Regions from separate parts of the Lysinibacillus sp. NPDC097195 genome, predicted to be linked through region 1. Evidence: riboswitches for the same ligand, from Rfam matches in the RefSeq annotation. Region 1 holds a riboswitch; each other region holds the start of a gene.
What was found. Region 1 has a riboswitch for thiamine pyrophosphate ahead of thiC (phosphomethylpyrimidine synthase ThiC). Riboswitches for the same ligand answer to the same signal wherever they lie in the genome.
Positions count from the first base shown of each region.

Region 2: another riboswitch for thiamine pyrophosphate. It lies ahead of thiW (energy coupling factor transporter S component ThiW); the one in region 1 lies ahead of thiC (phosphomethylpyrimidine synthase ThiC).
Region 3: another riboswitch for thiamine pyrophosphate. It lies ahead of thiT (energy-coupled thiamine transporter ThiT); the one in region 1 lies ahead of thiC (phosphomethylpyrimidine synthase ThiC).
Region 4: another riboswitch for thiamine pyrophosphate. It lies ahead of thiM (hydroxyethylthiazole kinase); the one in region 1 lies ahead of thiC (phosphomethylpyrimidine synthase ThiC).

Region 1 is NZ_JBIWDP010000007.1:94,861-102,369, reverse strand. It holds gene thiC (phosphomethylpyrimidine synthase ThiC) at 1-1,587, opposite strand, end outside; TPP riboswitch at 1,742-1,856, opposite strand; gene ACIQXI_RS20485 (AEC family transporter) at 1,905-2,834, opposite strand; gene ACIQXI_RS20480 (methyl-accepting chemotaxis protein) at 3,411-5,513, opposite strand; gene ACIQXI_RS20475 (S-layer protein) at 5,710-7,365, shown strand.
Region 2 is NZ_JBIWDP010000001.1:2,475,965-2,483,473, forward strand. It holds gene ACIQXI_RS12725 (ABC transporter ATP-binding protein) at 1-237, shown strand, start outside; gene ACIQXI_RS12730 (ABC transporter permease) at 227-1,036, shown strand; gene ACIQXI_RS12735 (ABC transporter permease) at 1,033-1,830, shown strand; gene ACIQXI_RS12740 (ABC transporter substrate-binding protein) at 1,827-2,900, shown strand; gene ACIQXI_RS12745 (MFS transporter) at 3,201-4,391, shown strand; TPP riboswitch at 4,573-4,680, shown strand; gene thiW (energy coupling factor transporter S component ThiW) at 4,898-5,401, shown strand; gene ACIQXI_RS12755 (VWA domain-containing protein) at 5,436-7,509, opposite strand, start outside.
Region 3 is NZ_JBIWDP010000006.1:92,720-100,228, reverse strand. It holds gene ACIQXI_RS19820 (hypothetical protein) at 165-878, shown strand; gene map (type I methionyl aminopeptidase) at 903-1,658, opposite strand; gene thiT (energy-coupled thiamine transporter ThiT) at 1,893-2,453, opposite strand; TPP riboswitch at 2,577-2,684, opposite strand; gene ACIQXI_RS19805 (magnetosome magnetite crystal formation protein family) at 2,814-3,146, shown strand; gene ACIQXI_RS19800 (hypothetical protein) at 3,175-3,297, shown strand; gene ACIQXI_RS19795 (AAA family ATPase) at 3,487-6,567, opposite strand; gene ACIQXI_RS19790 (exonuclease SbcCD subunit D) at 6,564-7,509, opposite strand, start outside.
Region 4 is NZ_JBIWDP010000001.1:170,326-177,834, reverse strand. It holds gene sppA (signal peptide peptidase SppA) at 1-620, opposite strand, end outside; gene mbcS (acyl-CoA synthetase MbcS) at 804-2,390, opposite strand; TPP riboswitch at 2,584-2,682, shown strand; gene thiM (hydroxyethylthiazole kinase) at 2,769-3,524, shown strand; gene thiD (bifunctional hydroxymethylpyrimidine kinase/phosphomethylpyrimidine kinase) at 3,524-4,348, shown strand; gene thiE (thiamine phosphate synthase) at 4,338-4,973, shown strand; gene ACIQXI_RS00885 (alpha/beta-type small acid-soluble spore protein) at 5,053-5,268, opposite strand; gene thiI (tRNA uracil 4-sulfurtransferase ThiI) at 5,484-6,692, opposite strand; gene ACIQXI_RS00875 (cysteine desulfurase family protein) at 6,689-7,509, opposite strand, start outside.

The DNA of each region.
Region 1 (7,509 bases):
TGTTTCATCGTGGTATTCTATAGCTCTCTCAGGGTCTAACGACAAATTAAATTGGTCTCGCCAACGAAACTCAAAACGTGCCTTCGAGAGCGCGTCATCTCGCTGCTGCGCTCCAGGATGCCCCTTCGCTAAATCAGCTGCATGGGCTGCAATTTTATAGGTAATGACCCCTACACGAACATCCTCTCGATTCGGTAGCCCTAAATGTTCTTTCGGAGTTACATAGCATAACATGGCTGTGCCAAACCACCCTATCATTGCCGCACCAATAGCAGATGTAATATGATCATACCCTGGCGCAATATCTGTAGTAAGAGGCCCCAATGTATAGAATGGTGCTTCTTTACACACTTCTAATTGCTTGTCCATGTTTTCTTTGATGAGATGCATTGGCACGTGTCCTGGTCCTTCTACCATTACTTGCACATCATGTTTCCAGGCAATTTGCGTTAACTCTCCTAGCGTTTCTAGTTCTGCAAACTGCGCCTCGTCATTGGCATCTGCAATAGAACCAGGGCGTAAACCATCCCCTAACGAAAAGGCAACATCATACGTCTTCATAATTTCACAAATCTCTTCAAAATGCGTATATAAGAAATTTTCTTGATGATGGAATAAACACCACTGCGCCATAATAGAACCTCCGCGCGACACAATGCCTGTTACGCGATTAGCTGTTAAAGGCACATAACGCAGCAAGACACCTGCATGAATCGTGAAGTAATCTATCCCTTGCTCGGCTTGCTCGATTAACGTATCTCGATACACTTCCCATGTTAAATCCTCTGCTACGCCATTGACCTTTTCAAGCGCTTGATAAATCGGCACAGTTCCTACAGGCACAGCAGCATTACGAATAATCCATTCACGTGTTGTATGAATATGCTTACCAGTAGATAAATCCATAATATTATCCGCACCCCACCGTGTTGCCCACGTCATTTTTTCCACTTCCTCGGCAATGGAGGAAGTAACAGCCGAATTGCCAATATTGGCGTTGATTTTCACATGGAAGTTACGACCGATTATCATCGGCTCAGCCTCGGGATGATTAATATTCGATGGCATAATAGCCCGTCCTGCAGCAATTTCGGCACGCACAAATTCTGGTTTAACATGTTCACGAATCGCCACAAATTCCATTTCCGGGGTAATAATTCCTTGCCTTGCATAATGTAGTTGCGTCACATTGCGACCCTTTTTCGCACGTAATGGTTTACGTGCTAGCTGTGGAAATACATGTTCAAACAGACGTGGATCATCTACTTTGCGGAAACCATTATCTTCTGGTTTTATAGTGCGTCCCTCGTATTCCTCTACATCATCACGCTCTTTAATCCACGCACTCCGCAAAGCTGGTAAACCTTTCGTAATATCGATTGTATACGTTGGATCTGTATAAGGCCCACTCGTATCATAAACTCGAATAGGCGCATTTTCTTCTTCTCCAAAACTACCAGTTGTTGGGCTTAACTTAATTTCACGCATTGGCACTAAAATATCTGGTCGTGTTCCTTCTATATATACTTTTTTACTGCCATCAAAGCTTGCCATAATGTTCATGTTTTTTTCGCTAATTGTTGTCATTTACTATTCCGCTCCCTTTTTAGTATTTTTTACAAGGACCGAATCTAGCTCACGCCAATAAGCTCTATTACAAATAAAAAGCCGAATCCAAAAAAATTTGGATCCGGCTGTACATGTAAGGTTTATTAATCGCACAGTTCAAAAGTATAAGGAGTGCGATGTTCATTAACTTTCCCACGCTGGTATGAGCCAGATCAGGTCCAAAGGGTCAAGAAACCTCCATGCGTTTCCCTCTCAGCCCGACTCATCAGACTCCCCTAGTTAAGCTATTCAGTTTGATGTTAGTGTACCAGATATTACTAATAGATGGAAGCCAATTATGTAAAGAGCATTTCCGCTATATAAATTACCACGGTCACGGTAATACAGCTAACGATTGTAGAAAATAGCACGGTTTGCGCAGCAGTAGCCGACTCGATATCATATTCTAGCGCTAAACTGGAGCTATTACGTGACGTTGGAAATGCACTTGCAATAAAGAGCGATTGAGCAACGACACCATCTAAGCCGAGCACAGAAATAATAAGTAATGCTACAGCAGGACCTACTACAAGACGCGTAATACAGCTAACAAACACTGTTTTATTGAACATCGATTTGATTTCAAGTTGCGATAGTTGTGCACCGAGTGTAATAAGTGCTACTGCAATAAAACCATCCGCCACATGGTCAATTGGAATCCGGATAAATTGCGGAATGCCAATATGAAAGAAATTCATTGCCACTCCTATTATTAGGGCATGAATAATCGGCATTTTTAGAAAATCCTTCACTATCGCCATCCCTGATTTAGTGGAGGAGATTAAATTATATAAACCATATGTATAAGTCGTCATATTTTGAAAAATAACGAGAAGTACTTGAATTGCAACTCCAACCGGCTGGGCTGCGAAAATCATTTGGGCTACCGGAATGCCATAGTTACCAGAGTTAATAAGCACAACACTATTTTTAAATACTGCCGTTTCTGTTTTCGCAAGACCAAGTGCCTTTGCTAAAAAGTGACTTAGCACCATTTGACTCCCGATAAAGAGCGCAATAAATAGTGCCACTTCCCCAAGCACCGTTAACTCCACAGTCGTTTCATATAAATTAACAAATACCGCTGCCGGCATAAAACAATATGTAATGAGTTGAGATAATGCTTTTAAATTAAAACTAAATTTCTTCTGCAAAAATGCTCCAAGTACAAGCAATACCAAAATAGGTGCAACAATTTTAAAGAAAATCATACCAAGATACAACATAGAGGCAACCCCCTTTCATCTCCTACTATAGTAAAACTGTTCAACCATCGGGTCAATGCTCCCTTACACCACCTCATCTATAACAGCTTTACATAAAAAAGACTATCCAATAATTGGACAGTCCAAAACTACTATTAATGCCGGTAGATATGCCCTGCTCCGCGGAATTCTTGCTCTGTTTCGCGGGATTACTTCTCTGCTCCGCGGGATTACCTCTCTGTTCCGCGGGATTCTTGCCCTGTTTCGCGGAATTACTCCCCTGCTCCGCGGGATTACCTCTCTGCTCCGCGGGATTCTTGCTCTGTTTCGCGGAATTACTTCTCTGCTCCTAGGAATTACCTCTCTGCTTCGCGGGATTACCTCTCTGTTTCGCGGAATTCTTGCTCTGCTTCGCGGGATTCTTGCTCTGCTTCGCGGAATTACTTCTCTGCTCCGCGGGATTACCTCTCTGCTCCGCGGGATTCTTGCTCTGTTTCGCGGGATTACTCCTCTGCTTCGCGGGATTACCCTCTGCTCCGCGGAATTACTTCTCCAATCCGCGGAATATCCTCTCTGCTTCGGGAAATTTAGCATTAATTAAGAAAGCTTAAAGCGATTCACGACCTCTTGCAGTTCTTTAGAAATTTGGTTCATATTATGAATCGATTCTGCAACCTTCTCCATTTCTGCTTGTTGATCGACAGCAGATGCACTTACTTGCTCTGCAGAAGCAGCTGTTTCCTCTGATACGGCTGAAATACTTTGTATCGCAGTAATGGCTTGATCTTTTTGCTCTAACATTTGTGAAAGATTCGTTAATAGCTCATTAATTGCTTTTGTAATCGCATGTGAAAGCTCATTATTATCCTTAAAGGCTAACTCTGTATTTTGTACCGATTCATTCTGGGCTTGCATTAAGCCAGCATTCGAAGTAATAACTGAAACCGTTTGTTTAGCGTCCTGTAGAATGCTCGCCACTGTTTTCTTTATCACTTCTGTTTCGGTCTTAGATTGTTCTGCCAGTTTACGAACTTCTTCTGCTACTACCGCAAAACCTTTCCCGTGTTCCCCTGCTCGAGCGGCTTCAATACTTGCATTAAGTGCTAGTAAGTTGGTTTGTTCAGTAATTCCTTGAATAGATACAATAATTTGATTGATATTGTTAATATTGCTAGATAAAGATTCCATTTGCTGTTGTATACGACCATTCATTTCATTAGTTTCACTATTACGGTCGCGCAAACTTTCAACTTCTTTCATACCTTGCTCTGTCGAAGCTTTTGTTTTCAATGAAAGCTCATCCATTTGCTTGGAAAGCATTGTAATAGCGTCAATTTGATCGGATAAATCAATCATGCGATAATTTGTTTCTTCTGTATCTTCCGATTGTTTCGATGCACCTTGCGCTATTTCGTTGATGGCTACAGATACTTCCTGATTAGAAGCAACAATTTCATTAAAGGCCTCGTTTACATCATCTGAAGATTGATTAAGTAATGTTGAAGAATTTAATACCGTATGTATGGCATCGTTCGTTTTATCCAGCATATTATTATAAGCGAATGCTACAGCACCAATTTCATCGGGTTTAATGAATTTTTCATCAATTTTTGATGTTAAATCACCCTCGGCAGCTTTTTCAATAGATGCACGTAAAACCTTTAGAGGCTTTAACTGTCGATAGATAAACATAGCACTTGCTGCAGCCATTAAAATGACCATCACAATTGCTGCTCCAATTGTAAATATAAGTACTTTATTATACGTTTCTAGTATTTTGGATTTAGGTAATACTAGCTGCACTGACCATACTTCATCAATATTTTCTAACTTCATAGGTGCAAAAGCATTGAATGACTGTTCACCAAGTTGCTTGGAGTCTACATAAAGACTGTCTGATACCCCCTCTTCCATTGATTGTTTAACATTTGTCCAATCAATAGCATCTTGCATATTGGTTCCGTCTAACTTTTCATTAATACTATTTACCGTTAAAATACCTTGATCTGTTATGATTCCTGCATAACCGCCTTCAGGCTCAATAGAAGCAGCTAATTCCTTTAAAAAGTCGATAGAAATAGTTGCTGATAGAACGCCAAAATATGTACCTTTATTATTCACTAATGGTACAGCAATAGTCGTCATTGAAATCGTATTACCGTTGACATTAAATTCATACGGTTCCGTTAACATTGCACGACCTTCTTCTTTTGGTATACGATACCATTCTGCACCATTCTTTTCGTCAAGTCCTACTACAGGATTAATAATAACTTTGTCTTTGCCTCTTGTTAAATAAGGAATAAAACGATTTTGTTGGTCAATTAAAGCCTTATCAGTCGTCGGCCCAACTTTCACCGTGTTATTTTCTAAAATCACCCCTACACCAAGTAAATCCTTATTATCATCTAGGTTATTATCCAGTATCTCCATTACATCCTCTGTTGATAATTGACCTTTACTTTGCAATGATTGCACAATACGTTTTGTCGTGTGCAACATATCATTTACTTTCTTAAAGCGTTCACTCATCTTTGCAGCCGACAATTCTGCATTTTGAAGTGTTGCTTTTTCTGAATCATGCACACTTTGATTGTGCAGAATAGTGCTTGTTACCAATGTATAGGTAATAAATAACACTAAAAATACTCCTAAAATTAGCGAGCAAAGTTTTAAAGCTATACTTCTCGTTTTTCCCATGACAATACCTCCATTTTTATTAAACAATAATAATGGAAAGACCTATGTTTCTCAACAATTAACACTCTGAATTTCCCAAGTCCATTAAAATTTTCTAGTAAAAATTACATTTAAAAGACAAGATTTTGATACACTTACCCATTTTTACTAAATTTTATGAAAATATGTTATATTTACTAGTAATACTTTAATGGGAGTGAATAACTTGAAAAATAAAGCGTTAACTACATTAATGGCAACTGCCATTACAACCTCTTTGGTATTACCTTTGTCAAATGCAAGTGCTGCTTCTAGTGAAACATCTGTTCATCAATCACATTACAATGCTCAAACTGAGGGTGTTGCTGCATCAATCCTTTCCGGAGAAAAGTCACTAAAAATTACGAATGTGACATCTGATACAGTTCGTACTTCTCTCGGACAATTTAAAATTAGCAGTGCCCTTAAGCCCATATTTAAAGTGGCGAATCGTCAAGCTTTAATGAATGCTGATGCGACAGTTATTGTAAAAAATGACGAGATTACAAGCATAACTTCACTGACTTTAAAAAATGCAGGAACGAACAAAAAAGCAGTCGTTTTTGATGGTGGAGATGCTAAAATTGCCGGCGATGTAACGGTAAATGCTGATTACATCAAAATTTTAAACTTAAATATTGCAAATGACCTTACTGTAACAAATAGAGTAAAAAAAGCAGTAACAATCGACCACGTTACAATTGGAGATACCATCACTTTCAAAGCTTTAGCCACTAGAAAAATAGACTGGTTATACGTTTCATTAAAAGAAATTGAAACACCAGAAATCATCGTTCAACGTACTAAGTTAAACATTGCTGCTGACAAAACGATTTCTTCAATTGATGTGAAAGACAAAGTTACTTCATTGGAGGTAATGGCTGATGTCAAAAAAATGGTGATTGATGTTGAAAATGATTTTAGTCTCTATGGAGAAGGTAAAATCGAGCAAGTAATCGTTAAACAAGGAGAAAGAATCGGCTTAAATTCAGAGCATCAAATTAACAAAGTTCAAGTCGACGCTAAAAATGCGAAAGTCACAATGCCAGCTGTGAACAAGACGGAACTAAGTAAATTACTTGCTTCCCCTCCATATGTTGCTGTATCCATCAACGGCAATGAAATTTTAATTTCTGATAAATGGACAACGCAAGCTGAGCGAACAGCATTCGATTCTGCTGTCACGAGTGCAAGAACGGTAGCCAATAATACAAATGCATCACAAGACCAAGTGCTTAATGCCATTACACAGTACAAAAATGCGCTTTCAAACTATCAAGCAGTGCAAAAATACGGTAAAAGATATGCTGCTGGCGACAAAACAACGCTTACAACATTAATTAATTCTGTACAGTATGTAACAGTTTCTTATAACGGATATGATGTACCATATAATACACCTTGGACATTGCAAAGCGAGAAAGACACTTTAGTATCAGCTGTATCATCAGCTCAATACGTCTTAAATTATTACTACTCGACGCAAACTGAAATCACAAATGCCATTACAAATTTAGAAAATGCTATTTGGAATTATAAAAATGCGTATAAATATGGTACGAATGGATACAATGTTGATAAAACTTCATTGACGACACTTATTAATTCCATAGTGACTGTAAAGGTTTCCTATTACGGAACTGAAATACCGTATTATGAACAGTGGACAACACCTGAAGCAAAAAGTAGCTTAGATTCTTCTATTCAGCAGGCATACTACATCGTAAATAGCACCAATGCAACCCATCAAGATGTGACAAATGCAATTACCAATTTACAAAATGCTATCTATTATTATGAAATTGCAAAAAGCTATGGCACATACGGATATTAATTGAAAAGACTCTACTCAACGTAAAGTCCTTTTAGACACTCAACAAAAGGCATCAAGTTCAACTTGATGCCTTTTGTCATTTTATTACACTACTAATTTGTTCAGTTGCTTAGAGCGAAGTGCGGTGACTCCTGCGGGAACCCA
Region 2 (7,509 bases), on a different contig from region 1:
GGGAAATTAGTTGTCAAAGTAGATACGCAATTATTCCGCGGGGTACATTATGAGCTATCCACATACGATAAAGACGGTAATGAATGGCTTGTCCACTCATTGAAAAAAGCTGAAGTAGGGACAGAAATAGGTTTAGACTTTGATCCAGAAGCGATTCATGTTATGCGCTTAAATGAAACTGAGGAAGAGTTCGATAAACGTCTAGAATCCTATGGAGATGACGAAGATGCAAACTAAAACGTCGAAATCAGCGTTATTTCCATACGTTTTATGGATTGCACTTTTCGTTATTGCGCCAATTGCTCTTGTTGTTTACTATTCCCTACTCGATTTACATGGCAATTTTACGCTCAATAACTATAAAGCATTTTTCTCTTCTGTCTATTTAAAAATGACCCTTAGCTCGTTTTGGTATGCGTTTTTAATTACATTCTTTACACTGCTGATTTCCTATCCAACAGCTTATTTTTTAACAAAGACAAAACATAAGCAGTTGTGGCTATTGCTTATTATTATCCCGTCGTGGATTAATTTATTGTTAAAAACATATGCGTTTATTGGTATTTTCGGTTTATATGGTCCGATTAACGCAGCAATTGAAGTATTCGGCTTTAACCCGAAACAAATGCTATTTACAGATATTAGCTTTGTCTTCGTATCCGTTTATATTTTTATACCATTTATGATTTTACCGATTTTCAACTCATTGGATCGCCTAAATCCAACGCTTGTCTATGCTGCACGTGACTTAGGTGCCTCTGCTTTTACAACATTCCGTCGCGTTGTGTTACCACTAACGATGGATGGCGTAAAGTCAGGTATTCAAGTAGTCTTTATTCCTGCGCTATCATTATTTATGATTACGCGCTTAATTGCAGGAAACCGTGTTATTACACTCGGTACAGCGATTGAACAGCAATTCCTTGTAACGCAAAACTGGGGTATGGGCTCTACCATTGCAGTATTTTTAATTTTATTCATGGTAATCATTATGCTTATTACAGGTCAACGAGATAAAGGAGGTCGCGTACGATGAGCAAACTGTCAACATCTGCAAAAGTGTATTTAGCGATCGTTTTTATCGTCCTGTATGCACCTATTTTTTACTTAGTCTTTTACTCATTCAACAGTGGCGATTCCATGACGAACTTCCAATCCTTTACACTGGATCACTACAAAGCTGTTTTTGAGGATTCAAGGCTAATCGTGATTTTAATTAATACGGTTATCGTGGCATTGCTTTCTGCCCTCATCTCCACAATTATTGGTACATTAGGGGCAATCGGTATTGTCACAGTAAAAGATTCGAAAATGCGCAATACATTACTTTCTTTAAATAATGTATTAATCGTTAGCCCAGATGTTATTATCGGTGCCAGCTTTTTAATTTTATTTACAATGGTAGGCATTAAATTAGGCTTTACTTCCGTCCTATTAGCCCATGTGGCATTTAGTGTTCCGATTGTAGTGCTTATGGTATTACCGAAATTGTTAGAAATGAATAAGTCGTTAATTGATGCAGCATTAGATCTTGGCGCAACGAAAAAAGATGTTATGATGCGCGTTATTTTACCTTATATTCAGCCTGGTATTTTTGCAGGATTCTTCCTCGCTTTAACGTATTCATTGGATGACTTTGCTGTAACATTTTTCGTAACAGGAAATGGTTTTAGTACATTATCCGTTGAAATTTACTCAATGGCACGTGCCGGCATTTCCTTAACGGTTAACGCTATTTCTGGTTTAGTATTCTTCGTGACAATATTAGTTGTAGTCGGCTACTACTTCTTCACAAGTCGTACAAGTAAAAGAACGGAGGGACCACAATGAAGTCATTAATTCAAGCTGCTATTGCCATTCTTGTCGTCTCTGCCCTGTTAGTGTACGCGGCTGATGCAATGAGTGCTAACGGTGGTAAAAGTGGTAAAGATACTTTAACTATTTTTAACTGGGGAGAATATATTGACCCTGATTTGCTAAAGCAATTTGAAAAAGAAACAGGTATTCATGTCATTTACGAAACATTTGACTCTAATGAAGCCATGATGACGAAAATTAAACAAGGTGGTACGGCTTACGATATTGCAGTACCTTCTGAGTACATGATCGAAAAAATGAAGGAAGAACATTTACTACTTCCATTAGATAAAACAAAAATTCCTAATTTAAAAAATATCGACCCTTATTTTTTAGATTTGCCATTTGATGATAACAATGAATACTCTGTTCCGTATTTCTGGGGTACAGTTGGTATTGTTTATAATCCAGATTTAGTCGGTAACTTAGATTTCTCTTCATGGGAAGATTTGTGGGACCCTTCGTTAAAACGGAAAGTGTTTTTAGTAGACGGTGCCCGTGAAGTTATCGGCATGGGCTTGAACAGTCTTGGACACTCGCTTAACTCGTTAGATAACCAAGAGCTACGTCAAGCTACAGACAAACTGATTACACTTGCACCAAACGTCAAAGCGATTATCGGTGATGAAATTACACCGTTAATGATTAATAACGAGGCGGCTGTTGCACTTACTTGGTCTGGTCAAGCAGCTGATATGTTATTTGAAAATGAAGATTTAGATTTTGCTGTTCCTGAAGAAGGTTCCAACTTATGGTTCGATAACATGGTCATCCCGAAAACTTCGAAAAATATCGATGGCGCACATGCCTTCATTAATTTTATGTTGAAGGCAGAATCTGGTGCTCAAAATGCTGATTATGTCGGCTATTCTACACCAAATCTTGCTGCTATGAGTTTAATGGATAAAGAAGTCGTAACAGATGAACGCTTCTATCCTTCTGAGGAACAACGTAAAACATTAGAAGTTTATAAAAATTTAGGGCCTGATTACTTGGGCAAATATAATGAATTATTTTTAGAATTTAAAATGAGCATTCGATAATACTAAAGAGGAAAAGTGTTAGATTGACTACAATCAATCTAACACTTTTTTGGTGGCTGTTGTTGTCCCCTATCGGCAGTTAGTGTCGATTCATTGGTATTTAGTGGCGGTTCTCACTTTCTTTGTGGCGATTCATAGATGTTTTGTGGCGATACACGATTTTTAGTGGCGATTTCCTTTATCTTTCCGCCCTTGTATCGTTAACCATGCCATCCATCTACGACTATAATCTGATAGCCAAGCAATATTTCTTTATGATAGACTGTAGTAATGTTTCTATAGAAAAAAGGGGGGTAATTGATGACCCAGCAGAAGTCTAACAAGGCGGCTTTATATATATTAATGTTTAATATGTTTATCGCAATGGGTAGTATCGGCATTATTATTCCTGTTATGCCGCAATATTTACATATATTTGGTGCAGCAGGACAAGTACTAGGTATGCTCATTGCAACGTTCGCCTTTGCACAATTTATATTTTCTCCTATTGCTGGGAATCTGTCAGATCGATATGGTCGAAAAAATTTGATTATTTTTGGTCTGATTGTAACTGGTATTGGGCAAATTTCTTTTGGGCTTTCCACAGATGTATGGATGCTCTTTGTTGCTCGTTTCTTAGGAGGCTTAGGTTCTGCCTTTGTAGCACCTCCTATTATGGCATTTGTAGCAGATATCACAACTTATGAAGAACGCGGAAAAGGTATGGGCATGTTAGGGGCCGCCATGTCTCTTGGTTTTATGATTGGACCAGGTATCGGTGGATTCCTCTCTAAAGTTAGTTTGCATTTCCCATTCTTTATGGCTGGAGCAGCAGCTATTATTGCCTCTATCCTTTCGGTGTTGTTATTACCTTCTACAAAACCAACTGCAGCTCAAAAAGCTCAAAAGCAAGACAATCTTGTAAAGCAGATGGCACGCTCTGTTAAAATGCCATATTTTGTAATGTTAATAATAATGCTTGTATTCTCGTTCGGAATCGCCAATTTCCAAACGACATTATCCTTATTTGTCACAGACAAATTTAATTACAAACCTGCAGATATTGCAATCATCTTAACTGTAGGTGGCGCATTCGGTGTCATTGTGCAAATGTTTGTTATTACACCGCTCTTTAAGCGCTTTGGGGAAATGAAAGTTGTGCTAGTCAATTTATTTATTGCTGCTGTAGCCATTTTCTTAATATTATTTGTTTCTGGCTTCGCACTTATTTTAGTGGTCGCAACGATTTTCTCAACGGCAACTACGTTAATTCGTCCAGCCGTTAACACACTGATTTCTAAGCTTGCTGGCAGTGAGCAAGGTTATGCCGCTGGTCTTACCAATGCTTATATGAGTCTTGGAAATATGATTGGCCCTGCACTTGCGGGTCTTTTATTCGACTGGAATATAAATAGTCCTTATATTTTCGGGTCAATTATTTTAATGACTTGCTTCCTATTAGCGCTCATTTGGACAATTAAAAAGGCTCCACAACTTATGCAGCCTGAGTGATTTTTGTCCAAAGTGTTTATTGACAAATATTTAGGTTGATTGGAGTGGAGGGTGGCGACTCCTGCGGGATCAGCACAAAACGTAAGACACGGCAAACCGCGCGTTAGCCAGGGTTGCGCCTTATGTTGTGCCCGCGGAAAGCGTCCGCTCGCAGCGGAAATCAATGAAAAATTAAATCATGTTTTACCACTAGGGGAGTCTTTACAAGGCTGAGACGTATATGTTCATATACGGACCCTTTGAACCTGATCTAGTTCACACTAGCGGAGGGAAGTGGCGACACTTGCTTTCGTTTTAAAAATGCAAGGCCGCTTCCTTTCGTTATAAGGAAGCGGCTTTTTTTATTCATTAGGCAGTGCTATCAGCGATTTCGCAAGGTCTAGCGGCGATTTGTGCGGTTTTATCGGCGATTGCGGGCATGCTATCGGCGATTTCTCGCATTTCACCGGCGATTCACTGACTTCTATCGGCGATTAACGCAAAAAAACTTAAGGGAGTAATTGATCATGTCTATTCGAAAACTAACGACGATGGCTTTACTAGTAGCGATTGCTGTCACAGGCTCTACTTTTATTTCCATTCCAACAGGTATTGCTCGTGCTTACCCTGTACAGCATGCCATCAACGTCATCAGTGCCATTCTACTCGGTCCAGTGCCAACGATTATCGTTGCTTTCATGACAGCCATTATTCGAATACTAACCGGCACGGGCTCTCTTTTAGCAATTCCCGGAAGTGTCATTGGTGCAGCATGTGCGGCGTTAGCCTATCAATATAGCTGCAGCAAATGGCTTGCAGGTGCAGGTGAAGTTTTCGGCACAGGTATTCTGGCCTCACTTGTCGCTGTCCCTTATGCGCAATTATTAATGGGAACATCTGTAGGAGCCTTATTTTTTATGCCAGCCTTTGTCACATCCAGCCTTATCGGGGCCATTCTCGGGATTATCGTTGCTAACAGTCTAAGAACAAGCGCCAAGTACATTACATTGACAGAACAAAAAAAACGATAGCACTAGCTTTTCTCGCTGTACTATCGTTTTCTTGTTAAGAGCGTTTTTTCATGCCCTTTAATAACTGTGCAACATTTGTGTCTTCCGCTTGTATCGTTGTTTCTTCTACATGCTTGTCTTGTTGCTTATGCCTTGTTATAAAGCTCCAACCAAAGCGTCGAAGGGTTATATCAACAAAGAATAATAGCATCCCTGCTAGCAGTAGCCATGTTGCAATATTTTGGCGCTCCGCTCCTTTGTTGGTGAAATCACGAAACACTTGTTGAGGTTCTTTTAAAATAGAGCCACCCGTTTGCTTTGTAAGTTCTTTCGCAATGGTTTCATTGACAGGACGTAATTCATATTCAGCACTGTACGGTACACTAAGTCCTGCCTGATAAATGGCCTGTTCTTCGTCAGCAATACGGAAAAAAATCAGACCAGGCTTCGCTTGGACAACTGCACGTACTTGCGAGGCGGAAATTGTTTCAAGCTGCAAATCAAGTTCCTCGCCGGCTTCATCAACAGCGACAATATCTAAAAAGGCCGCTTCATTTGTTGGGTCTGTAATGATAAACGAGCCATCAGCTTCGAGTCTTACATCATAGGCCACATCATTATAGCTTGGTAGCATTTGCGAAATGATAGTTTGCCAAAATGCGCCCCAATTCTGCCATCTTGCCCAGTCTCCAGTCCATTTCCCCGTTGAATCGGATGTAAAGGCAAACGTTTTGCCAAGTCCATATTGCCATTGCGCCAATACAGGATCTTCTTTCTCACTTTCTGCAATTACCGCAGCGCCTTGCTTCGCTGTCGTACCAATATAAGCATTCATTTGTGGCACACCATTTGCAAAAAGTGTATTCCATCCAGCTGCATTATAAATGGTCGGGTAAAATGGATTGTCTTCAATATAAGTACGCGAAATCATTGCTGTCTCACGCGATAAAATAGAAGGGATTGTCTGTTCATCGATGACATCATAAAATCGCCCACTACCCATTTCACTTAATGATTGCAGTAAAGCACCATCAGCATCTTGTCCAATTGCAACGGTAGAAAGTGTGATTCCTTGTTCCTTAGCAGTTTCAATTAAATCTTCGTAATTACCCGATTGTGACTGTCCATCAGTAAGTAAAATAATATGTTTTCGTTGCAATTTTAAATTAGCTAAACTATCATATGCCGCTGCAAGTGAACTATATATTTCTGTACCACCACCTGGCGTCACAGATAAAATCGTATCAACTGCTTCTTCTTTATTGCCAAGTGGCGCCGTTTCGATAATTTCCCAAGGGCGATCATCGAAGGCGATAAATCCGAGCGTATCCTCATCCCTTAACATTTCCACCGAACGAGCGGCCGCTTCTTTGGCAAGCTCCAGCTTTGAGCCATACATACTGCCTGAACGGTCCAGTACAATGACAAGCCCTAAAGATGGCAATTGCTCTTTGCCCTTTATCTCCATCTCTACAGGTAATAATGTTTCAATAGGCGTTTTAAAATAGCCACCCAAGCCGAAGCTATTTTCACCACCAACCATTGTAAATCCAACACCGAAATTTTTCACTGCCTGCTCGATGACGCTCATTTTTGCTTCACCGACTAAGTGGCCAGGCACATTATCAAAAATAATCGCATTATATTGCAAATAACTAGAAAGCTCATTTGGCAAATTGGCTGCATCGATCACATCATAGGAAATTGAGTTTGTCCCTAGCGCCGCAGCAATTGGTGATGCCGTATCATAGCCATTCACAATAAGTAAATGTGGCTCACTTTGCACCATCGTTACACTAGTTAATTTATTATTTTCAAAAATAGCGTCCTGTCCAACTTGGACAAGTGCCTCATATTTTACTAGCCCTTCAGCGGTTGCTGTATGTTTATACGTAAAAACATTAGAGCCTTCTGTAAGCTCAACTGCCTCACGATGAATTAATTTATCGTTTTCGTATAGTAATAATTCACCTTGACCTGCCGCTGTTGCATTTACTTCCGTAACAAGTTGCTGTTGCTCACCAACGTATGCTACCTGTGGTGTAACAAAGCTTGACAGCGAAACATCATTTGCGACACTTTGATGGAAAGGCACAACATCTACGCTAATATTGGACCCTTTTAGCTTT
Region 3 (7,509 bases), on a different contig from region 1:
AGAAATATTTGGATGCCTAATCAAATGGTAAATTGTAGACAATTTACGCAAATTCACTTGTTCCATTGTAAGGATTTTCCGGTATAATAAAATAGATATTTCGTGACAGTCCTATACTTATTTGTCTTTTCCCTATAAAATTTAACACGAAGGGAGAGGAAGCTTTGCCTAAGATTATTTTAATGACAATAACGTATATTGTCTCACTCATCCTAACCTTTGCATCCTATTTCATAACAATAAATGGTCAATCTACGTTAGAAATCTCAAATCGTTTTCCCGTAATGTTTGCACCTATTAATATTAGCTATATGATATGGATAGTGATTTACATTTTGCTCGCTTATTGGTTAGTTATGAATTTTAAAAAGACATCTATTAAACAGACTGTTCTCTTTAGCAATGTATGCATATTACAAGCGCTGTCTATTTTATTTTGGCATTATGAATTTTTCATAATATTTTTCTGCTCTTCAGTAATTTTAGTACTGTACTTATTTTTCCTTTACAATACGTACTCATTTACAAATAATTCGCTAACAGGAAGACTGCCATTTTCACTTTACTTTGCATGGTCTACATTTATGATGTTAACTAACGCAAGTTTTATCCTAACATCTTATGGGTGGCATGGTTTTGGACTGAGCAACCCACTTTGGGCAGTAATATTATTGACAATAGGTACTGCCATCGCTTTACATATTCGTTACCATCATTTCGATATTGTGTATCCTAGCGTATTTATATGGGCCTTTATCGGCATCGTATTGCATAATGGCCTTGATGAATTACTGGTGACGACAGCAGCTTTATTTTTATGTGGCGTGCTTATTGTGGGCATTTTATTCGTCAAAAAAAAACCTGTTTACCGAGATTAAATCGGTAAGCAGGTTTTTAGTTTTTTATGCTTCATCTAATGAAGTTAAAATGATTGGTTTATCTTTTGTAACAATAATAGAATGCTCAATTTGGGCAACTAATGATTTATCAGGTGTGATAAATGTCCAGCCATCACCAGCTTCAACGATATGCTCTGCTTTCGCTGAAATAAACGGCTCAACTGCAAGTACCATGCCCTCTTTCATAATTGTTGAATCCCATGCATCGTAATAATTTAAAATATGGTTTGGTTCATCATGCAATGAACGACCTAAACCATGTCCTGTTAAGTTCATAATAACCGTTAAGTCATTGGCATAAGCTTCACGCTCTACCGCTTTCCCAATTTGGTTTAGTTTAGAACCAGCTTTTACTTTTGTCATAGCACGATCAAAGGCACTTTTCGCTACGCGGCAAAGTTTTTCTTTATCTTCGTAACCTTGCCCTACTACAAATGAAATACCTGTATCTGCAAAATAGCCATTTAGAGAACCGGATACATCAATATTGACGATGTCTCCCTCTTGAATAATGCGTTGTCCAGGAATACCATGGGCCACTTCTTCATTCACACTAATACAAGTATATCCAGGGAAATCGTATTCACCTTTAGGACCTGAAATAGCTCCTGCTTCAGCAAACATGCGCCCTGCAATTTCATCTAATTCAAGTGTTGTCACTCCTGGTTTTGTAGCTGCCTTCATCGCCTCACGAATTTCGGCACAAATGCGACCAATTTTTTTAAAGGCTTCAATTTCTTCTTGCGTTTTTACAATCATTTTTAACGTCCCTTTCATCTAATATCTATTCTTTAATATAACATAACTTTAAATGCGCATAACGCCAAACGCTTTAATTATTCTATGCCGCCATGATTTTAGACGTACCATCAAATAAAAAACAACAATTTACCAAATCTCAACTTTGTTCAACGAGTATTGCTCTAAAAATAAAAAATAGCATACTAAGATACTTAGCATACTATTTTTCCCTTTTGGATAGGCTAATATTGTTTAAGATTTACGTTGCATTAATTGCGGTGCTGCTGTAAATAATAGCACACCAACAATTGCGGTTAAAACGGTAGCTGGTAGCATGTATGTTCCATTATAAATAATTGAATAGACCCATGCATTTTGATCGCCTGCATATTCAGCAAAAAATACTGCACCTGCGAACGTATGCGCAAGATAACGAAGGAAACCTGCCAACACCGTACCAATGACAATATAAACGGCCATTTTCTTTTTATTTAAAGCTGTTGCTGCCTTTAATACAGGTTCACGAACGATTGCTGCTAAACCTACTACGGTAAAGGCCACCCCATAATCTAGTAATCCTTGAAGCCAGTGCACAATATAAGCACCAAACATTGTTTGTATAACACCAATCAATAGCCCTGTTGCAAGCCCTGACCAAAGGCCCCAACGAAACGCCATTAATATGATTGGAATCATCACCAAGCTCACAGAGCCACCTTGTGCCCATACTTTAAAGGAAACTTGATCAAGCACAAGTCCTATCGCTGCGAAAATGGCAATCTCGACCAGCATGAGTAATCTTTTTTTGTCCATAAAATTATTCTCTCCTTTGTTCCGATGTAGGATACAAGAGCAGGAATAGAAATCAATTATTGATATGCGCACAATCCGGCATGAAAAAAACGATGCCAGGACAGAGCCTCACATCGTAAAAGTGTCGGTTTCTATCCACATCCCTACGCAAGTGTTAACTTACAGGTTCAAAGAGTAAAGGCATTACGTGCCCAGTCTCAGCTGACATCATCAGCTCCCCTTGTGGTCGTTACATCTAATTTTTTATTGAACACCCTCATTGTACGCAAACGTCTGGACGATTACAACCTTTTCCACGCTTATTTTTTTTTGAAACTTTTGATTTTTTAATGCGTAAATATAAAAAAAGGAGGAACAATGATGGAGAATCAAAAAATTTTACCTGCATTTAGTTATCTCAGTATTTTTTTTGCACCATTTATCGTCCCGTTAGTTGTCTATTTTGTTTCAAATGATCGTGATATCAAAAGACATGCTGTCAGAGCACTTATTTCTCACTTAATCCCACTTGCCTTTGGCATCATCTTCTTTATCGTTTTCATTTTTTCAACGATGTCACTCAATATGTTTGACCCTTCTGCAAATGGGAATACATTTATTATTATATGGTTTGTATCATTTGCAATTTATTTACTCGTATCATTAGCGATTGTCATTTGGAATATAGTGCAAGCTGTACGAGTGATTCGTTAAAAATTCGTTCAAAGGAGCTGTCGTATTTGTGAAAGTATCAAAAGTAGTTAAAACTGCTATAAAATTTGCACCCATCGTTATTCCTATCGTAAAAAAAGTAGTCGCAGCTAAAAAAGGAACAACAGCTAACGTACAAACACGCAGAAAATAGTAGCAAATATTTCGCTATCCTAAAACGGAAAAACCCACGTCGCCTTCCGCTCAACATAGTAAGCAGCAGAAGTCTCCGTGGGTTTTTACTTAAATTGTGTGAGTGCCTGGCACTTTTTCTCGGCATTGACCAAGAAACTTCGCGGCTCAACGCACTATCAAAATTCAGAATTGTTTCAGTGCCTGGCACTTACTTTACTTCAAAATGTGTTGTGCTATGTCCGCTTAACGTTTTTTCGACATGTAGCACTGCTGGCATGGCAGCTTTTAATTCGGCTACATGTGAAATAACGCCTATCATTCTGCCTGAGTCCTGTAAATCAATTAGCGTATCAATGGCTTTATTTAACGCTTCTTCATCTAACGAGCCAAAGCCCTCGTCAATAAACATTGTTTCAATTCGTATATTGCCTTGGAAGCTTTGAATGACATCTGCCATCCCTAACGCAAGGCTTAATGATGCATTAAACTTTTCTCCACCTGATAAAGTTTTAACATCTCGTAACTGGTCCGTATAGGCATCATAAACATCCAATCCTAGCCCACTTTGTTTCGCATGCTTCTCTAATCGGTCGGAACGTCGCAATTCAAATTGTCCATTTGATAAATGGAATAAGCGAAGATTTGCTGCTGCCGTAATCTTATCCAAATAACTAATTTGAATATAGCGCTCAAAGGATAGTTTTTTCGGATTTTGGCCATTTAACAATGTATAAAGTTCCTTGACACGCCCCGCTTCTTTTTCAAGGACATTTATTTCATTTGCTGTTTCCTCAACTTTAACGATAAAGTCAGCACATGCCCTTGCATAGCTTTGGGTCAATTGCAAAGTTTTAAATGCCTCTTCGTATGTGTTGCGCAGCCCTTCAAGCTTTTCTTCTAATATTGTTAAATCTTGCTTCGCTTTTCCTTCAAGATGCTTTGCACCATCTGCCAGTTGTTGCTGCAAAGAATGGAGCTGCAATGCATAATCATGACAAGCTTTACGTAAATCCTCAATTTGTACAACACTTCGTTTTGCAGCAGCATATTCTTCATAGCTTGCAAAACCAACATCCTTCATACTAGCTAAAAACTGTTCGCGTTTGTCATTAAGCGTTTTTTGCAATTCCTCATATGCTTTTTTAGCCAACTCTTCCACCATCGTCGCCTTACTTGTTGCCTCCTGTGCCACTTGCAAGTTTTGCTGGCTTGTATGCCATGCAGTTTGAAGTGCAAGCTTTTGCTGTCCGACATCTGCAATTGTTTGCTTTAGCTCTTGTAATGACTGCACATGCTCAGGAATATGCTTTTGCTGTTCTTCTACTATAGCTTGCTGTTTTATTAAGTCATTGGTCTGCTCAGCAAAATGTTGCTCTAATTGAATTTGTTTTTGTTGTAGGTGTTCATTTTGTTCGACATGCCCTTTTAGCTTTGCTCGTGCAACAGACAGTTGATCATTCACGATTTTCAACACTGCGACTTGTTGTTCAACAAAGTGTAAAGAGGATGTCAGTTCTAGTTTCTCTGCTAATGATATGTGATGAGCCTCTAATTGTTCATTCACATCCTGTAACAGTTGTTTCGTCGATTTTAGTGTCGCTTCTTGTTCCAAATACTTACGCTCATTGGCATTTGCTGTAGCACGTATCGATTCTAGCTCCACTTCGTCGACTACTTCTTTTGGTTCGTTATGTGCTAATTGATGTGTTGTGCTTCCACAAACTGGGCAGGGATCGCCATCCTTTAATTGGGCTGCTAATATACTTGCCTGACTAGCTATCCATTGTTGTTCTTTTGTTTGTAGTGCACTTTTACTTTCTTGATATTGTTGTCGCGCTAAGTTGACAGCTTGCTCAGCTTGTTCGATTGCTCGCTCATATTTTTCAATTTGGGCTAATAAAGTTACTTGTTCCTTAAGAATAGGTAGCTTTTCTAAATACTCAGCATAAGGCTCCATTTGTTTTTCATGTTTTTCAATTGTTGCTATTAATTGCTGTTGTTGTCTTTGTTCAGTTTCTAAAATTGCTAAATTATCAGCTACTGCTCGCTTTGCCGTTAAAACAAGCTGTTCATTTATTGCTAATTGTTGCTGATTGTGCTCAAACACTTCAAATTTCGGTAATAATGCTACTAGTTGCATTTCTTGTTGCACTATTTGCTGACGCTCTGGCTCTTTCGCTTCTTCCTCTGCATACAATTCCTGCGCTTTTTTCAACTGTGCCAACGCATTTTTGTGCGCTAATGTCGCTTGTTGAAATAGTTGTTCTTTCCGATTTTGCTCTGTCCGTAAATCAATACATTGTTGTTCCTGCATAATAAGACGGTCTGCTTGCTCAGCTAATTTTATTTCCCGTTCCTTCGCTGTATACAATTTTTGTTCTTGTAATAATAGTTGCAAACGCGCTTGTCGTTGCGCTTGTTGCTCGAATTGCTCATTAAGTGCCTTAGCCATACTGTAATATTCTTGTTCTTTTCGATGATGTGCAACAGCTTCCTCATAGCGTAGCTGCTCTGTTTTGATGCTGGCATTATAGAAGAACTGCTCTTCTTCAAGGGCATTTTTCAACTGATGCATATTGTCAGTATTATTGCTGATACAAGTAAACAGCGTAGAATTGCGCTGTGGTAATGCACCTGCAATTTGACCAAGTAAATGTTCTTTTAATTGTTGCGCACGTTCTAAATCCTTTTCTGCTTCTTTTCGTTTTGTATCTAATTTTTTCGTCATGGCACTAAAACGATCGGTTTTAAAAATTTTCCGTAAGATTACTTCTTTATTCGTAGAATCCGAAGTTAATAACTTACGAAACTCTCCTTGTGGCAACATCACAATTTGGCTAAACTGATCTTTTGTTAGCCCTATAATGTCCAGAAGCTTTTTATCTACTTCATTTGTTTGTTGCTTCTCTACAATACTAAAGTCAAATTTCCCCTCTTTTATTTCCGCTAATTCAACTTTTTTCCCTGTAACACTTTTATTTTTAGCTTTAATATGACCCGGTTGGCGAACAATTTGATAGACCTTGCCATGCATTTCAAATACTAGTTCCACTGCGGTATAAACATCATCTGCTGCAAAACCGCTTCGTAGCATCGCTGTATCTTGACGATCTTCTCCGCTTCCCGAACCATAAAGTGCATAACAAATAGCATCAAAAATGGTTGTTTTCCCGGCACCTGTTTTTCCCGATATAGCAAATAATCGATAGTCTCCAAGTTGTTGGAAATCAATAACCTCTGTCTCTTTATAAGGACCGAAAGCAGTAATGGTTAACTTAAGTGGTTTCATCGCACTGCCTCCCGTTCCTCTTCTAATAACTCTTGTAGCATTTCTACAAATAGACGCTCTGTATCTACATCAGGCTGTTCACCTAATACATTTTCGTAAAATCCACGGAATAAATCAATGTCCTCTACTTTTTCTGAGTCAACTGCTTGTATTTCTTGAGCCACCTGCACTCGTGACGCTTTGCGCTCTATATGCATGGCATGGGGAAATACTGTACGAATTCGCTCCATCGGTGAAGCGACAGGTGTCGTATCTGTTAAGCGCACAAAAACATAATCATCACATGGTGGTAATTTTAATAGTTCATCCATCGAGCCTTCTACCACTCTTAGATCACGCCTTGGCACGAATTTTCTCTTATTAACTTCTACTTTGCCACTTGCATCTAGTTCTACAATTAAAAAGCCTTTTTCATGTAAATGCTCAGACAATGAATATTTCAAAGGTGAGCCTGCATAGCGAATTGTTTCGTTTAGGACAAAGTGAGCTTTATGCAAATGACCTAGTGCTGTGTAGTTAAAAGGTGCAAATAACGCAGCATCCACACAATCGGAGCCACCAATCGATAGCGGGCGTTCTGAATCACTAGTATTCGCTTCTTCGTAACCGTATTTCGTTACGAAGGCATGTCCGATAAAAACATTACGCTTTGTTATATCCATTGTTTCGTTAATATGCGCCATGATTTTTTGCATCGCATCTTGGTGTGACTGAATCGTTTCGTCCTCTAAAATGGTACGTACTGATGCAGGCTCTGCAAACGGCACAAGATGAAAATGCACCTCACCAAATTCGTCTGTTAGTATGACTGGAGAATGTTCTTTAGTAAATTGCCCTACAATATGGAGCCCACTATCACGCATGACTCGGCTACCAAAATTCAATCGCCCCGCACTATCATGATTTCCAGCTACCGCTAATATCGGAATTTTCTTTTCCAAT
Region 4 (7,509 bases), on a different contig from region 1:
CGTGTAGGACTTAGCATATCTTTATGTTGCCCAGATTTAAACGTTTCAAATTTCACGCCAACTTTTTCAGCAAGTTCTTGATAATTGATGGATTGCATAATAACACCAATCGATCCTGTTATCGTATCTCGATGTGCATAAATCTTATCTGCAGGCGCTGAAATATAGTAACCACCAGAAGCTGCCATCGAATCCATTGACACATAAATCGGAATTTGACGCTCTTCTTTTATTTGTAATAATTTTTTATAAATCTCTGCGGATTCCTTGACGCCACCACCTGGTGAATTAACACTAAGAACAATACCTTGTACAGAATCATCATATAAAATATTATCCAATTGATTTAAGAAAAATTGGTGATCATAAGCAACAGTTTGCCATAATGAGCTTGATCCAACATCTTGAATCGTGCCATCCACTTTTAAATAGGCAATTCGCTTATCATAATTTTCACCATCAATCACCGTTTCATATACATTTAAATTATCGCCAGCCAATAGGCTATCAAAATTACTAAAGAAATCTGCTTTAATTATTGCAAAAATCGTGTTAATCCCTAATGAAAACACTAATAACACAGCCGCAATAGCTAAAGCTATCCACCTTTTTACATTCATATTTTCGCCTCCTCAACACGTTATACGTCTAAATGTCTAAATCGTTTCACTTTTAAGCAATTTTATGCAAAAATTTTCTCTTAATTATTATTTTGAAATAAATAAAATGAGGGATAACAAAAAATCAAAAGTTCACAATAAAACATGAACTTTGATTTTTCGACATTATTTCCTAGGAAATATTTATTTTTGTGTATAGTGGGCTTGTTCTTGTTGTCGTAATTCGACGCGGCGGATTTTTCCCGATGCAGTCTTTGGCAACACTTCGACAAACTCAATCGCCCGTGGATATTTGTAAGGTGCTGTCATCGATTTTACGTGGTTTTGTAACTTTTTAATAAGCGTACTATCCCCAACTTCTCCTTGGTGAAGAACAATAAACGCTTTTACAATATTTCCTCTTACTTCATCAGGACTTGCCACGACAGCAACTTCCTTCACTGTAGGATGCTTCATTAAGGCATCTTCTACTTCAAATGGCCCGATTGTATAGCCCGATGAAATAATAACATCATCTCCTCGACCTTCAAACCAGAAATAACCTTGTGCATCTTTAGATGCTCGGTCTCCAGTTATATACCAGTCACCTCGGAATTGTAAACTTGTGCGTTCACGATCTTGGAAGTACTCTTTAAAGAGCGCAGGTGTTTCTCGATGCACAGCAATATCTCCCACAACACCTTCAGACACTGGATTTCCTAGATCATCAATTATTTCTACTGTATTGCCTGGCGTCGGTTTTCCCATAGAGCCAGCGCGTGCTTCCATGCCGACCATTGTGCCAACTAGTAATGTATTTTCTGTTTGTCCGTAGCCATCTCGAACTTGAATATTAAAGGCCTCTGCAAACACTTTTACTACTTCACTATTCAATGGCTCACCTGCCGATACAGCTTGGCGAACCTCGTTCAAATTATAATCCTGTAGGTTGTTAAGTGCTGCCATAAAGCGATACTCGGTTGGCGTACAGCATAATACATTTATTTTAAATTTTTCAAGCAACGATAAATAAGTCGATGCATCAAATTTCCCTTTATAGACAAAGGCTGTAGCTCCACTACCTAACGTTGCTAGGAACGGGCTCCAAATCCACTTTTGCCATCCCGGCGCTGCTGTAGCCCAAACGATATCATTTTCTTGAACACCTAACCAATTTGGTGCTGTTGTGCGTAAATGAGCATAACCCCAGCTATGTGTATGAACAGCCGCTTTCGGATTGCCTGTTGTACCGCTCGTATAGGCTAAAAAAGCATTGTCCGTACTTTTTGTCGGTGTCGGATTCGTATAAGTTGTAGGTTGCTCCTTCATTTTTTCAAGTAATGGTTGCCATGGTGCATGCGCTTGGCCTACTACAAATTGCAAAATACCGTTTAAGTTTTGTACTTGATCAAATTGTTCAATATATGGCTCGTAGGCAATAATACCTTTCGCATTTGCATGTGTAATGCGATATTCAATATCTTTTGTACGTAACATTTCTGAGCTAGGGATAATTGTTAACCCTGCCTTCAATGCCGCTATGTAAACAATATAAGCCTCTACAGATCTCGGAACCATAACTAAAAGGACATCGCCCTTGGTTAATCCTTGTGAAGTAAATACATGGGCTGCCTGATTCGCCTTTTCTAGTAATGTCGCATATGTAATGTATTGAATTTCTTGCTGCTCATTATATACAATTAATGCATTTTTAGATGGCTGCTGTGCATACTTTTCAATTTCCTCCACAATGTTATACCATTCTGGTGCGATTAAATCCTGTCTTTTCATAATAACTTCCTCCTTATTGCTAGGTTTATTATAAAACTCATTTTTTAATTATTTCAATGGAAGGGACTTATTTTAAGAAAGTCATGACAATTATCATGGTTTATTCTATGGCATCAGTCACTAATTTCCAAATTATGATAAAAAGCTATTGAATACTCTGATAAGATATGTTACATTTTGGGCAACTAAAAATTCTTGATTGCAGGGGGACTCATAACGAGTTGAGAAGGTAAAACCTGACCCTTTGAACCTGTTAGTTAATACTGACGTAGGGAGCAATATCCATCTTCTTTATTGATGACAAGCTCTTTTACGTGTACATTTTGCACGAAAAAGAGCTTTTTTGCATGCTTACGTCCATCCAAAAGGAGGACTATGATGATTTTTCAAACTATTCGTAATAAACAACCACTCATTCACTGCATAACAAACTATGTTGTGGCAAATTTTCAAGCAAACGGCTTATTAGCAATTGGTGCTTCTCCTGTAATGGCTGATGAAACACTAGAAGTCGAAGAAATGGTAGCTATTTCCTCAGCCTTACTCATTAATATCGGCACGCTCACTAGCCGGACAAAAGAATCGATGTTGCTTGCTGGAAAAAAGGCCAATGCTCTTGGTATTCCAGTACTGTTAGACCCAGTTGGTGTGGGAGCCACAGCTTTTCGCAAACAAACAGTACAACAATTATTAAAAGAACTTCGCTTCGCTGTTATTCGCTGTAATATTGGAGAACTTGCTACTATCGCCAACGTCCAGTGGCAACAGAAAGGTGTTGATAGTGGAGTCGGTTCCATCTCCGTAGAAGAAAAAGCAAAAGAAATAGCCAAAAAATATCAATGCATCGTTATTGTAACTGGTGAAGAAGATTTTATAACAGATGGCCATCAAGCCCAATGGATTATTGGTGGGCATTTGCGCATGACAGAAGTTACTGGCACTGGTTGTTTGTTAAGCGCAATTTGTTGTGCTGCTTATAGTGTTGGTACAGCGCCATTTTCCCAGCTGTGCGATACATTAACCGCCTATAAACAAGTGGCGAAACATGCTGCTTCTACTACACCATTTAACGGTGATTTTACTGTTTCCATCTTAAATGAATTACATCGTTTATCGAAGGATGGTGATCACTAATGCACATTGTTACGACAATTGCTGGCTCTGATAGTGGTGGCGGAGCAGGTATCCAGGCTGATTTAAAAACATTTCAAGAATTAGGCGTTTTCGGAACTTCTGTTCTTACCGCTTTGACTGCACAGAATACATTAGGTGTAATGGATGTATTACCAATCGACCAAGGCTTTGTCAATAAACAACTTCAAGTTTTACTCGATGATTTTTCAATTTCTGCCATTAAGACAGGAATGCTTTTTTCTTCTGACATTATTCGTACCGTTGCACAGACTTTCTGCCATTCAGCGATTCCCCTTATTGTTGATCCAGTAATGATTGCTAAAGGTGGCGAAAGCTTATTACAGCAACAAGCGATAGCGGCATTAAAGGAAGAACTTTTACCACTTGCCACAATCGTCACACCTAATGTTCCTGAAGCAGAGACTCTTATAGGGCGTAAAATCGAAACTTTATTAGAAATTCAGCAAGCAGCACAAGCATTATTACAGCTTGGTGTGCAATGTGTCATTATAAAAGGTGGACATTTAGCTAACGAAGATTTTGCAGTGGACTATGTATTTTTTAACAATGGTACAACATTTTCAATGCAGACTCCTCGTATTGCTACAAAGAACACTCACGGTACAGGATGTACATTTTCAGCTGCATTAACAGCTTTTATTGGACAAAAACTGCCTCTAAAACAGGCGATTATTGAGGCGAAAAAGTTTATACAGCTAGCAATTCTTCATAATTTATCAATTGGCAATGGCAATGGACCGACGAATCATTTTGCTTACAAAAAATTTCAAGCTAGTTGCGAGGTGATTATCCATGAAACGTAGGGATTTGCAGCTTTATTTTATTATGGGTACAACGAATGTAAAAAATGGACAACCTTTAGCAGTACTTGAGGCAGCTTTGCAAGCAGGCATTACGATGTTTCAATTTCGTGAAAAAGGACTCGGTGCATTGACAGATGAGCACTATGAAAACTTTGCGCGTCAATGTCAAAGTTTATGCAAGCAATACGCAGTCCCCTTTATCGTGAATGACGATATTGAACTTGCTTTAAAGTTAGATGCTGATGGTATTCATATTGGGCAAGAAGATCTTCCCGTATCGCTCGTCCGTCAAAAAATAGGTCAAAAAATTCTTGGCGTATCTGTCCACTGTGCTGATGAATTACAAGTCGCTTTACAATATGGAGCAGATTATGTAGGTATAGGGCCGATATATGCGACAACTTCAAAAAATGATGCTCAACCGCCTAGTGGAACTGAATTTTTATCATATGCTCGAAAATTGTCTCCACAGCTGCCTATCGTCGCAATCGGTGGCATCGACTTACACAATGCCTATGCTGTATTGCAAGCAGGTGCAGACGGTGTGGCTGTTATTTCCGCTATTTGTGAAAGTAATGATATAAATAAAACCGTTACCGTTTTCAAAGCACTGCATTTAGCATAAAAACAGTCATTTTAAACAAACTAAAACCAGTGCCTTTTACGGTCACTGGTTTTAAGTTCAATAACTGCTTATTCTGCAATTATTGGTTGTTGTTTGGCATACCTTTTAATTGAGATTCTGCCATTTGTACAAGACGTTTAGTGATTTCACCACCAACGGAACCGTTGGCACGAGCTGAAGCGTCAGCTCCTAATTGAACACCAAATTCTTGTGCAATTTCGTATTTCATTTGATCTAGTGCTTGTTGTACACCAGGTACTGCAAGCTGATTTGAACTGCGGTTGTTGTTCGCCATGTCTGTCTCACCTCCTTGTGAATATAGAATGTGCGATATTCGATTTTTAATACGAAAAAATAAAAGGTAAAATGTAACTCTAAAGGAAAAAGCCTAGGAAATATAAAAAAGAACCGTCCCAAATTCAATTTTGAGACGGTTTCCTTCTTATTATAATAGCGTAATTAATTTTTAAATAACGCTGACGATATTTTTTTATAAAAACTTTAATTTTTTTATAAAAGATCTGCAAATTTATCTTTTGGCTGCTCTTTTTTCGGGAAAATGTACACTTCACGATTTTTTACTGCACGGTCAATTAGTTCATCGAAGTCAGAAAAGCTCTCGTAATGCTCCACTTTTTCAAGCTTCGGCTTCGTTTTCGGACTTGCAGGCGTGAAAATTGTACAGCAGTCCTCAAATGGTTGAATCGACGTTTCATATGTGCCGATTTTCTCCGCAATATCAATAATTTCTAATTTATCATTTGAAATAAGCGGACGTAAAATTGGTGTATTCGTTACCGCATTAATTGCAGTTAAACTTTCAAGCGTCTGACTTGCAACTTGTCCAAGACTCTCACCTGTTACAATAGCAAGCGCCCCAATTTCTTCACGAACTTTATCAGCAACTTTTAACATCATACGACGTGTTGTTGTCATCGAGACATTTGACGGTACTTTTTCTTTAATAAGAACTTGGATTTCAGTAAACGGTATAACATGTAATCGAATATTTGCGCCAAATTTTGTTAGTTCATTTGCTAACACTTTTACTTTCTCTAATGAATTTTGACTTGTATACGGTGGGCTAAAGAAATGGATGGCTTCTAGACGTACACCACGCTTCATCATTAAATAACCTGCTACAGGACTATCAATCCCTCCTGACAACATTAATAATGATTTTCCGTTGGAGCCCACTGGCATCCCACCCGCACCAGGAATAACTTGTGCCATCATATATGTTGCATCGTGGCGCACTTCCACTCGTAACTCAACATCAGGATGTTTCACTTTTACAGATAAATTTTGATATTGCGGTAAAACATAACCACCAATTTCGCGTTGAATGCTGTGTGACTCTAATGGGAATGTTTTATCTGTACGTTTCACTTCAACTTTAAAAGTCAGTTGTTCCTCTTTAAACGTATCCATAATCGTAATAGCCAGCTGTTTCATAGCGTCCATATCTTTTTCACATGCAGCTACAGGACTAAATGATTGAATGCCGAAGATTTTCGGTAAGCCTGCTAATAAGACATCCATTTGATCCTTATCTTCAATAGCAATAAACATGCGATCACGTTCCGTACGAATGTGTAAATGGCCTAAATCTGCAAATGCATGGCGAATATTTTCACGTAAACGACGGATAAAATCCATTTTATTACGTCCCTTTGTTGACAGTTCGCCGTAACGAATTAGAATTTCTTTCCAAATCATAATAGTAATTCTCCTTTAAGTTCCATCAATACTTTTTTGAGCACTTGTATAAACTGTGTTATATCTTCAGATGTTACGTATGCACCAAAACTAACGCGGATAACACCTTTTTTAAAATGTTCATCTATATTTAATGCTTCAACAACATGGCTTGTCTTTGTTTGTTTGGAAGAGCAGGCACTTGATGTCGAAACAATGACACCTTGTTTTTGCATGGCATTAATAATCACTTCACCTTTTACATCACGAACACTGAATGATAAAATATGAGCCGCACAAGCGGAGCTAGATAAAATATGGACAACATCTCCAAATTGCGCTAGTTCCGCGCGAATTTCTTGTTGCCATGCGCGATATTTTTGCGCACGTTCATGCATCGTTTCAACAGCGATACGGGCCGCTTTTGCCAATGCAACCGCTTGAGGTACTGCGACAGTGCCACTACGTAAGCCAAATTCCTGCCCACCACCTAATGCATAAGGTTGCCATTGCATTTGCTTGCGAAAAGCTAAAACACCTGAACCTTTAAAGCCATGTATTTTATGTCCAGAAATTGTAATGCAATCAGGGCCATCCTCGCCTTTAAAAATTAATGGCAGTTTTCCGAAGCTTTGGACAGCATCTACATGGAATGCTGCTCTACTTTCAGCATGAATAATTGTAGCTGCTTCGAAAATAGGTTGAATGGCACCCATTTCGTTATTCACATGCATCATACTAACTAAAACAGTATCTTTACGAATTTTCGCTTTAAGCTCATCTAATGAAATAACGCCTTGTTCGTTGACACGTAAATATTCCACTTCAAAGCCTTCAT